Linked DNA regions of Anaerobacillus sp. CMMVII. The protein of the gene in region 2 interacts with the protein of the main gene of each other region in a pairwise test. Links are inferred from orthologs where the notes say so. Each region holds a gene or a part of one and is shown on either strand. Other genes may lie near its edges.

Region 1 (6,311 bases), on a different replicon or contig from region 2:
GTATACGCAAAGAATTTAATTTTTTTTATGTTAATTCCAGAGAATTTAGCTGCTTCAGCGTTACCACCAACAGCATACATGTATCTTCCTAGTTTTGTTTTATTCATGATTAAATAACAGATAATTAATAAAATGACTAAATATACGACCGGCATCGGTATAACACCACCGAGATACCCTGAACCGATAAAGTTAAATTCATCAGACATAACTCGGACTGGCTTTCCATCGGTTATGACATAGGCAGCTCCGCGAGCAATATTCATGGTTGCAAGGGTGACAATAAATGGTGGGATAATTGTAGTTGCTACTACGTAGCCATTCAGTGCTCCGAATAACATCCCCACTAACAACCCCATAGAAACCGCTACCCAAACAGGAGCACCAAAAGTGGCAATAAAAAGTGTTGTAATAACCCCAGTAACGGCCATTATGGACCCGACAGAAAGGTCAATCCCTCCAAGTATGATGATCATCGTCATTGCTAAAGCTAAGTATAGATTGGTAGATGTTTGTCTTAAAACATTTAATAGATTATTAGACGTTAAAAAGGTTGGATTTATAATGGATATAACGATACATAGGACTAGTAAACCGATAATAATCCCCAAATTATCACGTATAAAACTCTTTGTTCCATACGCCAAATCAATTGCGAGATTTCCAAAGAAGTTATTAGCCCTTTTTGGTTCATTTAAATTAACTTGCGCCAAGTTTATCCCCTCCGGTAGCGTAATGCATAATCGTTTCTTGGTTAAATTCTTCTTTATTTAAAATTGCTTGTATTCTTCCATTGGACATAACAGCAATTCTATCACTCATATTTATTACCTCAGGTAATTCTGAGGAAATCATGATAATAGAGACACCCTCTTTTACTAATCGATTCATAATAGAGTAAATTTCTGCTTTTGCCCCTACATCTACCCCGCGTGTTGGTTCATCGAGGATCAATACTTTAGGGTTGGTCGCCAGCCATCTTGAAATCAATACTTTTTGTTGATTTCCACCACTTAAATTTTTTACAATTTGATCGGGAGATGGAGTTTTAATAGAAAGATCGTTTATAAATTCATTCGTCACTTTTCGCTCATATTTATGATTGACCCTAAAGAATTTCATGAAATCTTGAAGGATTTTTATGGTTAAATTGTACTCTACTGATCTTATTAAAAATAATCCCTCTTCTTTTCTGTTCTCTGTCACATATGCAATTCTGTTTTTAATTGCATCGTTCGGATTTTTAATATTGGCTTTAACATCATTTACATAAATATCACCTTTTTCAAATAAATCTAAGCCAAATATGCACTTCATTAACTCAGATCTACCCGCACCAACCAATCCTGCAAAACCAAGGATCTCTCCTTTTTTTAGTTCAAAACTTATATTATCTAGTACACCTTTTTTAGTTAAGTTCTTTACTTCCATTACGGTCTTTCCGTTTTCAACATAATCTCTTACATAATAATTTGTTAGGGATCTACCTACCATCATTGAGATTAGTTTGTCATATGTTGTTTCCTTGGTCGTAACTGTTCCTATATAAGTACCATCTCGCATAACGGTTATCCTATCAGTAATTTCAAATAATTCATTCATTCTGTGGGAGATATACACAATGCCTACCCCTTGTTTCTTCAGCTTCCTAATAGTGTTAAATAGAAAATCCACTTCTTTTTCAGTTAATGAAGAAGTTGGCTCATCCATAATAATGATCTTTGAATTAAAGGAAACCGCCTTTATGATTTCAATCATCTGTTGTTGAGCAACAGTAAGTTTTTTAATAGGGGTCCTAGCATCTAACTGTAAACCAAAGTCTTCTAGAAATTTTTGAGCCTTTTTATACATGGATTTTTCATCAATTAATCCTGCCTTTGTAACATCTTCCCTACCTAGAAAGATATTTTCAGCTATTGATAAATAGGGAACTAGGACAATTTCCTGGTGGATGACACTAACACCTAAATTTTGAGCTATTTTAACATCGTTGATTTCAATTTTATTGTTATTAATAAATATTTCACCTTCATCGATGCTATAAATACCACCAAGAATTTTCATTAATGTGGATTTGCCTGCACCATTCTCACCTAGAAGGGCATGAACTTCACCACTTTCCAATTCAAAATTGACATCTTTCAATGCATGGACTCCAGGGAATCTCTTATTTACTTTTTTCATTTCTAGTAGTTTGCTATCCATTTTATACACCCCACTAAATAAAAGAGGTGACATAACATTCAAAGGCCTCATGTGTGAAAGATATAATAAAAACTGCTTATAAATATCTTTATGTACACTTAAAAGAGGTCATTTTTTTCCGTTAAGTCACCTGCATAATTAAACAATGCTATTTATTGCTTACTGCCATCCGTCTGTACCATATTGATTTACGTTATCTTGGTTGATTAAGAAGGTTTCTACAGGAGTTCTAAATGTGAAATCTTCTCCTTTAAGAATCTTATAAGCTACCTCTACTGATTGCTTTCCAATTGAAATAGGCGATTGTGCACCAGAACCAACAAACGCTCCACCTGTAGCAATTTCAGCTTTAGCATCTGGAGATCCGTCTACTCCATAAACTATGATGTCAGAAATATTTGCTGCCTTAAGTGCTGCTAATGCACCTAATGCTGTCGGATCATTTCCACCCATGATAGCAATAATACCTGAGTGTGCTTGAAGGATATCTTCTGTTAAATTTAATGCCGTTTCTAAATCACCTTTAGCATCTTGTTGCGCAACTATTTCAAAGCCTTTACCTTCAATAGCTTCTAAAAAGCCATCAATTCGGTCATTAATCGAATTCATCGTTGGGCTGTCTAAAATGACAATTTTCCCACCATTCGGGTATCTTTTAACTAAGTCCTCACCAGCAACTCTTCCTGCATTTTTGTTATCGGAACCAACGTAAGCGGTAACATAATCAAAATCTTTAACTTCTGTATCGTAGTTAATAATTGGGATTCCCGCTTCTTCTAACATAACTAGGGCTGGTCTAATACCTTCCCAATCCACCGGGTTTAAGAAAATTGCATCAATTCCTTGGGTGATAAGATCTTCAATTTGATTAATTTGCAATTCTACATCCATAGCCGGATTCATTGTAATTAAAGTATCTCCATTTGCCTCAACACTTTCGCGCACTGCTTCTTCTAACACTTGAAAAAATGGGTTGTTCTGGGTCATAGATGTGTAACCAAATTTGTAACCACCTTCACCTTCACCACTTGCCCCTTCATTGTTGTTACATGCAGCTAAACCAAAGGTTAACAATGTAACTAGTAGAAAAACGATTGCTTTCTTCATTAGTAATGCCCCTTTCAGTCTATTATTTTTTTATATTAAAATCACTTTTGTGATTTAATATCCACCTTATTTCTTTATGTACCATTTATAAATTGATACTAGTAATCTTAGGGATAATATCTGAACTGAATTCTATTAACTACATATGACAATCTCGATACCCTGTTCCTCTATAATTTTCCGATACTCTTTTGGGAGTTCTTTATCAGTAATAATTCGATTTACACTTCCATCCAAATTAGCTATTTTGTGTAGGAATTGATTACCTAGTTTACTATGATCAATGAGAAAATTAACTTCTTTAGAATTTCTCATCACTAGCTTTTTTATTTGGACTTCGAAACCATTCGCATTACTAAATCCTTGTTCGAGGGTAAAACCAGATGCAGATAGGAATACCCTATTGAACGATAAATTCTCGAGACACGCTTCTGCTAATGGCCCTACTAGGGAAGAAGTTGCATCCCTTAAAATCCCTCCAATAACGATCTTTTCTTTATTAACTCCTTGTATTTGCGTTGCTACATTTATAGCATTTGTAACTACTATTAATTCCATCTCACGAGGTAAGTTTTTAACTAAATATGGAGTAGTCGTTCCAGCATCAACAAATATCGCATCTCCATTTTTTACAAACTCCGCTGCCTTCTTACCTATCAAACTTTTTGCGCTTGAATTTAACCCTTCACGCTCATTCAATTCAGGATAATAATCTGTTATAGGGATTGCCCCTCCGTAAGTTCTTTTTAATAGACCAAGTTTCTCCATCTTTTCAAAATCACGTCTAATTGTCATTTCAACTACACCAAACTTTACAGTTAGGTCACTAATTCTTACCTCACCTTTATTTACTAACTCTCTATAAATCCGATCCTGTCTCTCATTTATGTGATGTAGCGATTCCATTTATATTCTCTCCCTAGGTAAAGGTTATGGTTAACAGATAACTACTTGGAAATCCAGATTATTAAATGAAGCAAAAAGTTAAAGTACTAACATTTAGATGTTCGTTACAAACAATACTAACTCGTTCATACTATAATGTAAACACTTACTTTTCCACTTTTTTCCTCATTTTATTCCTTTTTATTACATAATTCGCCTTTTTTTCATTTTCCTACTAATTAACAAAATGTTACTAATAAACATTTGTTAATTTGATCACATACAAAATTAGTGCTATTGTCGATACTTTTGTAGGAGATGGAGAAGCATGGGGACGGTTCTCATGCTTCCATCCAAGAATTAGAAGTAAAAAAGATTTAAAGAAGTTTAATGGCTTTCTCATCCTGAAATCCGGTGTGTAAGTGATACGCTCAACCATTTCAACTACATGACGATTATGGCTGACCTTTTAATATTGATGTTTAATAGCAGAAATAAACGCAAATCCATTGTCGTAAAAAAAGTAGCCAGAACCTTTCCTAAAGGTTTTCTATTGGCTACATTTTATATGGGCTGTTATTTCTCTTTTCTGACGGTGAGAGGTGTGATAATTGCAAGAATTGCTTTTTTGTTTATTATAAATAAATAACATACATAGTTAAATTGCCATGCTCACTGCTTCAAAAGTCACCCTGATGGCCACCTTCCTTCGGAAGGTCCCAACCTCCCATCCGCTTTATGTGTTACCGCTAAATTACTCAAAAATATCGTTCTCTCAACTATCATTCTATTTTAATTTCTGGTTGTTATAGTGACCGATTCATTACCCGGTGGTAAAAGTGTGTCAAGCTCCACCTCTACTTAAATATTAATATAAAGAATGTTTTTTCTAGCAGAGTGACGGTTCTGTTGCTTTCTTTGGAAGCAACAGAACCGTCACTCTGCTTTGCCCCGTCTCCAAGCTCGGTGAAGAGACAAAGAAACAATTCAAATATAAAGAATAACAAAAGCAACCAGGTATAGGGTCTAGAGTCCTATGCCTGGTTGCTTTTGCATTCATTAGGATACCTCCTGTGGTTATTTATCTATTAGGAAGCATTAGAACCGTCCCCACGCTTCCTCGTTATTACCCAATAGGAAGCACCAGAACCGTCCCCATGCTTCCCCGCGCTTCTTAAGTTGGGCGCATAGGCAAGTCACCAAAACTAACTTCAAGCAATAAATTACTTGTATAGGCAAAAGGGGGTGAGAAAAATGGGTAGACGTATAAATCATACTGAACGTGATGTCGAGCATTTAGCAAGGCTCATGTTAGCGGAGGCGATCGGTGAGGGAGCCGAAGGGATGGATTATGTAGGAACGGTTGTGGCTAATCGGGTCGAGGCAGACTGTGAACCGGACTTCAGAAATCTTCGCACTATCAATCATGTCATCTATCAAACCATACCAGGAACTGGAATTCCTCACTTTGAGCCTGTTTTAAATGGAACATTGTATACACAGCGTCCGAATGAAGAAGACCTCCAAAGGGCTAGGAATTTATTAAATGGTCATAGGAGTCCTCGAGCCAGACAGAGTCTGTGGTTTTTAATCCGAGTCCAGGGCAAGCATTCCGCGATCCTTGTACCCCGACGATGCCAAGATCACCCATGACACAGTTCGAATTTGCGCACAAAAATCATTGCTTCTATGTCGGTGTACCGGGCTACTGCCCTGAATTTTATAGATAAAATAATAAGGAGATGAGCTTTTCATGACTTGCGGAAACTCTAGTTATTATCCAATGAACTATTCCCCTAGTTTTTATTCAGATACCATGATGCACAACGGTGCCACACAACAACCTTGGAACTTCCCGGCGGGTATGCCTTCTGGTCCCGCTTATTCAGTGCCAGTGATGCCAATTGGGACTGGGCAGCAGTTACCGACAGGCAGGGTGGAAGAATCGTTTATCGAAAATATCCTGCGCTTCAACAAAGGTAAGATTGGTACATTCTATTTTACTTATCAAGGTAACAATGAATGGAATGCAAGGGTATACCGCGGCCGCATTGAAACGGCTGGCCGTGACCATATCATCATTAGCGACCCGGCTAGCGGTAAACGCTACCTAT
Region 2 (7,958 bases):
ATATTAAGCTGCTGATTTTTCCACTTCTTCTAGTTCTTCTTCAAACATTGCATTTAAATCAACTTTTTCTCTTCCAGGTAATACTAAATTTAGAACAATCCCAATGATTGTTGCTAAAGCCATACCAGCAATTTGAACATGGTCAGAGACCTGTATAAAGGCTCCACCGATACCAATAACCAAAATTACTGAAGATATAATTAGATTACGCTTGTTTCCTAAATCGATTTTATTATCGATTAACATTCTTAAACCACTTGATGCGATGATACCGAATAACAGGATTGAAACTCCACCCATTACTGCAGTAGGGATCGTTGAGATTAATGCTGAGATTTTTCCTACAAAGCCGAACATCACTGCTAAACATGCTGCTCCACCGATAACAAACACACTATATACTCTCGTTAACGCGATAACACCAATGTTTTCTCCATAAGTCGTGTTTGGTGGACCACCTAGAACTGATGCAATCATCGTTGCTACCCCGTCTCCAAGTAAAGAGCGATGTAAGCCAGGAGTCTTAATAAAGTTTTTCCCAACTACTTTACTTAAAACCATTTGGTCACCGATATGTTCAGCAATTGTTACTACTGCAATTGGAACCATAATAGCGATAATTTGCCAAGAAAAAGCTGGTGTATAAGTTACGAATGGAATGATAAAATCTGGTGCTTGGATCCATGCAGCTTCCTTAACTGGTGTCATATCAATGATCCCTTGGAAGTAAGCAAACGAATATCCACCAACAATACCTATAAGAATTGGAATAAGTCCGAAAAAGCCTTTAAAGAACATCGACGCTATTACTGTAATTCCTAACGTTACTAATGCCACTGTAAACAATGTACCATCATAATCATTTGTACCAGGAACATTCATTGCCATACTTACCGCAACTCCCGCTAACCCTAATCCGATAACCATTATGACTGGTCCAACTACGATTGGCGGTAAAATGTTCATTAACCAGTTAACTCCACTTGTCTTAATAAACAATGCTACTACTCCGTAAATTAAACCGGCTACAAAGCTTCCTACCATCGCCCCTTCTGGTCCACCTAGTGTTGTTGCTGCGATAATTGGTGCGATAAAAGCAAATGATGAACCTAAGTATGCTGGTACTTGACCTCTAGTGATAAGTAAATATGCTAAAGTCCCTAATCCACTTGATACCAATGCAACCGCAGGGCTTAACCCTACAAGATATGGAACTAAGATTGTTGCCCCAAACATTGCAAATAGATGTTGCAAGCTTAATACTAACCATTTGTCTGCTTTTGGTATTTCGCGAATTCCTACATCTTTTTGTGTATTCATAATTAATACTCCTCCTCAAAATTAACTTTTTATACAAAAAACCTCTTTGTCATTATCCAAAGAGGTACGGTCTTCTACTCAAAATTAACCCAAAAGAGTTATCTTAAGTAAGAGGAGTATACCCCTTGTCAGCCTCTCAGGACTGTTTTAAAGGGAGGTTTTTTGTTCAATTGTTACTTCATCTAACTGATCTACTTCTTTTAACTTTGCAACGATCATTTCAGTTTTGGATGTTGGTACGTTTTTACCGATATAATCCGGTCTAATTGGTAATTCTCGATGTCCGCGGTCAATCAATACCGCTAATTGAATCTGCGATGGTCGACCAATATCCATAATTGCATCTAATGCTGCTCGAACAGTTCTACCAGTATAAAGAACATCATCAACTAATATCACTTTCTTATCATTAATATCAACAGGAACTGATGTGCCTTTTAATAATGGCTCCATATTTTCAGTTTTATGAGAAAGATCATCACGATATAAAGTAATATCAACTTCACCAACAGTTATTTTAGTGCCTTCAATTTCCTCAATACGCTCTGCTAACCGATTGGCAATATAGATACCTCTAGTTTTAATTCCAACTAGTACACAGTCTTCAATTCCCTTATTCCGTTCAATTATTTCATGGGCAATTCTCGTCAATGCCCTTCTAACTGCTTGTTCATCTAAGATAACAGTTGCCTTAGACATATTTGCACCACCCTTCTATAGAGATATTTGAATTCAAGATCTTTTCCCCAACGAAAAAGCCTCTCACCGTAATAAGGATGAGAGGCTTTTGAGTTTACGCTAATAACAGACATAGGCACAGTAAGCTCCTATCTGTAACGTTTCTCTAATTCCTTCTCAGTCTCACGGGACTGTAGTTAAAGGGAAGATATCTTCTTGTCTATTGTATTATGACAAATTTCATCATAACTGTCAATGAGAACTTTTGCGAATTTCTTCAAGTAAATGAAGAAAGTCTTCAGGGACATCTCTTTCAAAGGTTAATCTCTCTCCTGAAACAGGATGAGTAAAACCAAGAACAGCTGCATGAAGGGCTTGACCCTGAATAGGTAGCTTCAATGTCCGAGGTGGTCCATACTTCGGGTCTCCTGCTAATGGGTGACCAATGTACTTTAGATGAACCCTAATTTGATGAGTACGACCAGTTTCCAAACGACATTCAATGAGCGTAAAATCTTTTAATCGTTCTAACACAGTAAAATGAGTAACTGCATCCCGACTGTTGTCATCTGTAACTGTCATGCTTTGGCGGTCTTGTTTATCCCTACCTATTGGAGCATCAATTGTACCATGATCGTGAGCAATGACCCCATGGGCGATTCCTTTATAGATACGCGTTGTAGTTTTATCTTTTAATTGGTTTACTAACGATTCATGAGCCTTATCATTTTTGGCAACCATTAACAAACCTGAAGTGTCTTTATCGATACGATGTACGATTCCTGGGCGTAAAACTCCATTAATTCCAGATAAATCTTTACAGTGGGCCATTAGACCATTTACCAATGTACCAGTTAAGTGACCTGGAGCGGGGTGAACAACCATACCACGGGGCTTATTAACAACTAGCACGTGTTCATCTTCATAGACAATATCAAGGTTCATTTCCTCCGGTTCCACATCAAGCAACTGTGGTTCTGGAACAACCAAGTTTATCTTATCACCGATTTGACATTTATAATTACTTTTCACATGATTCCCATTTACAGTTAGGTTACCTTCCTTCATCCAAAGCTGCACCTGAGTACGGGACCAATCATTTTCTTGTGCGGAAAGCCATTTATCTAAACGTTCGTTTTTTTCGCTTTCCTCTATCGTCCATTCATATATTTCCATTATTTATTCTCCCTTGTTTTTCCTTCTTCTAAAAAGATTTGAAGCATTAATATTCCGACACCAATGACTAAGGCCATATCTGCGACATTAAAAATAGCAAAATCGTAAGTGAAAATATAAACATCAATAAAGTCAACAACCTCACCGCGGAAAAGTCGATCAATAAAGTTACCGATGGCTCCTCCTAGAACTAAGCCTAATGAAATGCCTAATAACTTACTTTCTTTCGCGTGCTTATAAATATAATAAACAACAAAAGTCACGACTATGGTTGTGACAATAAAGAATAGCCACATTTGCCCTTGTAAGATCCCAAACGCAGCACCTTTATTTCGATGGGATGTAATATAAAGAACGTTTTCGATAATTGCAATTTGTTCGTGTAACGCCATTTTTGTTACGATAAGCCATTTTGTTGCTTGATCTAATAAAAGTATGATAATTGCTAGTATGTAATATCTCATCTATGCTCCTCCGCTCTCCTAGTATGTTTCATATCTCTTAGCATTTTAGCATAGCTAAGGGATTTGAACAATCTTGGGAGCAGCAGTTTAGAGTGCAAAGTTTAGAGTTTAGAGTTTTTTATGGGCATCTCCTTTGAGCTTTTAAGTAAAAAGAGGGAGAAACACCTCTTTTTACCTTAATAAAAGGCTCTTTTGTAAACTTTGTTGCTTTTAGGTCGTCTTTTGAGAATAAATAACCTTTTGGGGCAAATTTATTTGTCCCAATGGCTTATTTATTCTGCGTGAAGAACCCTTTGTTACGACCTAAAAGCTAATAACAACAATCTTTTTGAAAAGAGCGTAATAAAAAAACAAAAATCTAAGCTAACCTTATTAAATGTCATCTCCAGCTTCTAAACGATCTAGTTGGTCCATATAGTGATCATAATGAACATTTCTTTGAATAGAAATATTTTCATCACCTTTATACCCTTCAATATCTGTAGAAACAAACGCTTCAATTTCTTCGACATATCCTATGAGTTCCTCACCGTTATTTAAACTTGAGTCTTCAAATACCATGGAATTGTCATTAAATTTCGCCACAGATTGCCAGGCATCTTCAGCGTCAAACTCGGTTTCATTATCATTATTATCAAAGTTAAACTCATCAAATGATTTTAGTACATCTTCTTCAACCGGGCGCTCTCGAGCAATTACATTTTCCTTACTATACTCGATTGTAGTTCTTGCTGTGGGTAATGCCTGTAAACGCTCATAAGGTATTTCTTTTCCCGAGACTTCGCATATTCCATACGATCCATTTTCCATTCTCTCTAGTGCAGCTATTACATCTTCATACTCCTGGTTTATATGCTCAAATAAGGCAATATCCTTACCTCTCTCATACGTATCAGTCGCAGTATCAGCAGGATGGTTATCATACTGTGATAATTCTCCAGTAGAAAAGGACATTGATTTATTCAAGTCATAATGATCAAGTTCCTTAATTCTTTCTTCTAAACGTTCTTTTTCAGCTAACAATTCCCGTTTTATGTTATCATATTTGCCCATCTCACTAGCCTCCTTTTGGATAAGATGGTTTCAAACATAGTTTATCCTTACAATGAAACATTAGCCGAAACAAGATTTACTAAATTTGTTTGTAATAACTGTAAATTGTTGTTAGTACGAAAAAAAAGAAAAGCAAAACAATGGCTAAGCCATGTTTTGCTTCAGGCGTTTTAGTAATGATTTTTTACAATGTTTGCGCAGCTTGAGCAAAGAGTTGGATGAGCATCATCTTCGCTAACTGTTTCAGAAACGACCCAACAGCGTTCACATGTCTCTCCTGCTGCTTTTTCAACAACGATTGCAATTGTATCAAAATGCTGTGCCTCATTTGGTGCAGACGTTTTATTTCCTGCAACAACTGCCTTGGAAACGATAAATAGTTTTTCTAAATCAGTAATCGTTGAAAGCAATTCTTTTACTGTTTCATTTGGATATAAAGCAATTGCTGCTGTTAATGACTTACCGATCTTCTTTTCGTTTCTAGCTGTCTCTAGAGCCTTTAATACATCATCACGTAATTCTAGTACTTGATCCCATTTCTTTTCAATTAATTCATCATAGACAGTTGAATTTTCTTCAGGCATGTCTGTTAACTGAACACTTTCAGTATTGACCCCAGGAATAAACGGCCACACCTCATCAGCTGTATGAGGAAGAATTGGTGCCACAAGCTTAGTTAGAGCCACTAAGACGTCATACATTACTGTCTGAATGGCACGTCGGCTTTGATCGTTTTGGTGTTGGATATATAATGTATCCTTAGCAATATCCATATAGAAAGAACTTAGTTCAATTGAACAGAAATTATGAATTTTATTATAAACACCAGCAAACTGATAATGATCGTAATTTGCTTTAACCTCTTTCACAAGCTTGTTTAGTTTAATTAAAACGTAACGGTCTAGCTGTGGTAACTTGGTTAATGCTACACGATCTGTTTCAGGATTAAAATCGTGCAAATTCCCCAATAAGAAACGGAACGTGTTACGGATTTTGCGGTAAACTTCTGCCACTTGTTTTAAAATGTCATCTGATACACGAACATCAGCTTGATAATCGACAGAAGCTACCCATAAACGTAGGATATCAGCACCTAGTTGCTTCATTACATTATTCGGGACAACTACGTTACCAATTGATTTACTCATCTTTCTGCCTTCACCATCTAAAACAAATCCATGACTTAGTACACCTTTATAAGGAGCTTTTCCTGAAACTGCTACAGACGTGGATAAAGAAGAATTAAACCAACCACGGTATTGATCCGACCCTTCTAAATAAAGATCAGCAGGTCGTTGTAGATCGTCTCGTTCAACTAATACTGCCTGGTGAGATGAACCTGAATCAAACCAAACATCCATAATATCTGTTTCCTTTGTAAACGTGCCATTAGGGCTTTGTGGCCAAGTAAACCCTTCAGGTAGTAATTCACTAGCTTCCCACTCAAACCAAATATTTGAACCATGTTGTCTAAATAAATTTGATACATGATTGATTGTTTCATCAGTAATAACTGGTTCGTTATCTTCTCCATAGAAGACAGGGATTGGAACACCCCATGCACGCTGTCTTGAAATACACCAATCGCCACGGTCGCGAACCATGTTAAACAAGCGTGTTTCACCCCAAGCTGGAACCCACTCAACTTCTTTAATTGACGTTAAGAGTTGTTCACGGAAATCTTTTATTGAGGCAAACCATTGAGCAGTTGCTCGGAAGATTACCGGTTTTTTTGTTCTCCAGTCATGTGGGTAGGAGTGTGTCATAAATGAAAGCTTTAATAAAGCTCCGGCCTCTTTTAATTTTTCAGTAATCGGTTTATTGGCTTCATCGTAAAATAACCCTTCAAAACCGGGCGCTTCATTCGTAAAGCATCCTCTATCATCTACAGGACATAGAACATCAAGATTATACTTTTGTCCTACGATAAAATCATCTTCCCCATGTCCAGGAGCAGTGTGAACACAGCCTGTTCCAGCGTCTAATGTTACATGGTCCCCAAGGATGACTATTGAGTCGCGATCATAAAGTGGGTGACGAGCCTTAACGTGCTCTAGCTCAGCACCTTTTACTTTCTTAATTACTTCATAAGATTCCCATTCAAAAACACTAATTAGGTTCTCAAGTAGGCCAGAAGCAACAACATATTTCTCTTCATCTACTTGTACAACTGAGTATTCTAATTCTGGGTGTAAACAAATGGCCAGGTTAGCTGGAATAGTCCAAGGGGTAGTTGTCCAGATCACGATTTTTTCGTCACCTGCTAAAACATCTCTACCATCTTTTACACTAAATGCTACATAAATAGATGGAGAGCGCTTATCTTGGTATTCAATTTCTGCTTCAGCCAGCGCCGACTCAGATGAAGGAGACCAATATACAGGTTTTTTCCCCTTGTAGATGTAACCCTTTTTCGCCATATCTCCAAATACTTTAATTTGTTGTGCTTCATATTCTTTGTTTAGGGTAATGTAAGGATTTTCCCAATCTCCACGAACACCTAGACGTTTAAACTGTTCACGTTGACGATCTACTTGTTCTAGTGCATAGTCTTCACATAGCTTACGAAATTCAGCAACTGTCATTTCTTTGCGGTTTACTTTACCGTTTTTTGTAAGCGCCGTTTCAATTGGTAATCCATGAGTGTCCCAACCCGGAACATAAGGTGCTTGGAACCCAGCCATCGATTTATAACGAACAATAAAATCTTTTAAGATTTTGTTTAGGGCATGACCGATATGAATATCACCATTAGCATATGGTGGTCCATCATGTAAAACATATAATGGTAGCCCCTTTGTTCTTTCTTGAACCTTTTGATAAATATTTAATTGATTCCATTTTTCCTGAATTTGCGGCTCTCGGCTTGGTAAATTCCCACGCATTGGGAATTCAGTCTTTGGCATTAATAATGTGTCTTTATATTCCATTTCTAGTTCCTCCATGTATTTTATTGTTTTGCTTCGAGGTAAATTGAAACTTCCTTTAGAAAGTACAAAAAAACCTTCTCATCCCTATGTAGGGACGAGAAGGTTTACCCGCGGTACCACCCTGTTAAACAGCATTTGCACTGCTCACTTGAAATTCGTAACGTGAATGATTCGTCACAGCCTACTCAAAGTTCGGTGTGAAGCTCATGGGTGATTTTCCTCTTTACAGCTCTATACCAGGCTTACACCAACCCTGATTCGCTACAATATGCTTATAAAAAGTACTGTCCCAATCGAAGCAGTCTCTCCATTTAATTAATAAAGGTATTATATGAAA

The links.
Region 1: the proteins of ileS (region 2) and H1D32_RS07415 interact in binary tests that used the Escherichia coli proteins (3 or more experiments, as listed by UniProt). The link is inferred for Anaerobacillus sp. CMMVII from one-to-one orthologs.

The regions. Positions count from the first base shown.
Region 1 is NZ_JACEHK010000003.1:12,064-18,374, reverse strand. Bases 1,339-4,127 are described here. They hold H1D32_RS07415 (sugar ABC transporter substrate-binding protein), read right to left. Parts: upstream 3,313-4,127; coding sequence 2,365-3,312; downstream 1,339-2,364. Other genes in these bases: H1D32_RS07410 (DeoR/GlpR family DNA-binding transcription regulator), read right to left, coding at 3,448-4,127; H1D32_RS07420 (sugar ABC transporter ATP-binding protein), read right to left, coding at 1,339-2,205. In the rest of the region: H1D32_RS07425 (ABC transporter permease subunit), read right to left, coding at 1-713; more of H1D32_RS07420, read right to left, coding at 700-1,338; more of H1D32_RS07410, read right to left, coding at 4,128-4,218; H1D32_RS07405 (cell wall hydrolase), read left to right, coding at 5,452-5,850; spore coat protein GerQ, read left to right, coding at 5,951-6,311. UniProt on the Escherichia coli protein: Part of the ABC transporter complex RbsABC involved in ribose import. Binds ribose. Also serves as the primary chemoreceptor for chemotaxis.
Region 2 is NZ_JACEHK010000016.1:8,347-16,304, reverse strand. What follows is about bases 4,662-7,958. They hold ileS (isoleucine--tRNA ligase), read right to left. Parts: upstream 7,622-7,958; coding sequence 4,862-7,621; downstream 4,662-4,861. Other genes in these bases: H1D32_RS20190 (TraR/DksA C4-type zinc finger protein), read right to left, coding at 4,662-4,691. Outside these bases: H1D32_RS20210 (solute carrier family 23 protein), read right to left, coding at 4-1,320; bifunctional pyr operon transcriptional regulator/uracil phosphoribosyltransferase PyrR, read right to left, coding at 1,468-2,019; H1D32_RS20200 (RluA family pseudouridine synthase), read right to left, coding at 2,251-3,174; lspA (signal peptidase II), read right to left, coding at 3,174-3,638; more of H1D32_RS20190, read right to left, coding at 4,011-4,661. UniProt on the Escherichia coli protein: Catalyzes the attachment of isoleucine to tRNA(Ile). As IleRS can inadvertently accommodate and process structurally similar amino acids such as valine, to avoid such errors it has two additional distinct tRNA(Ile)-dependent editing activities.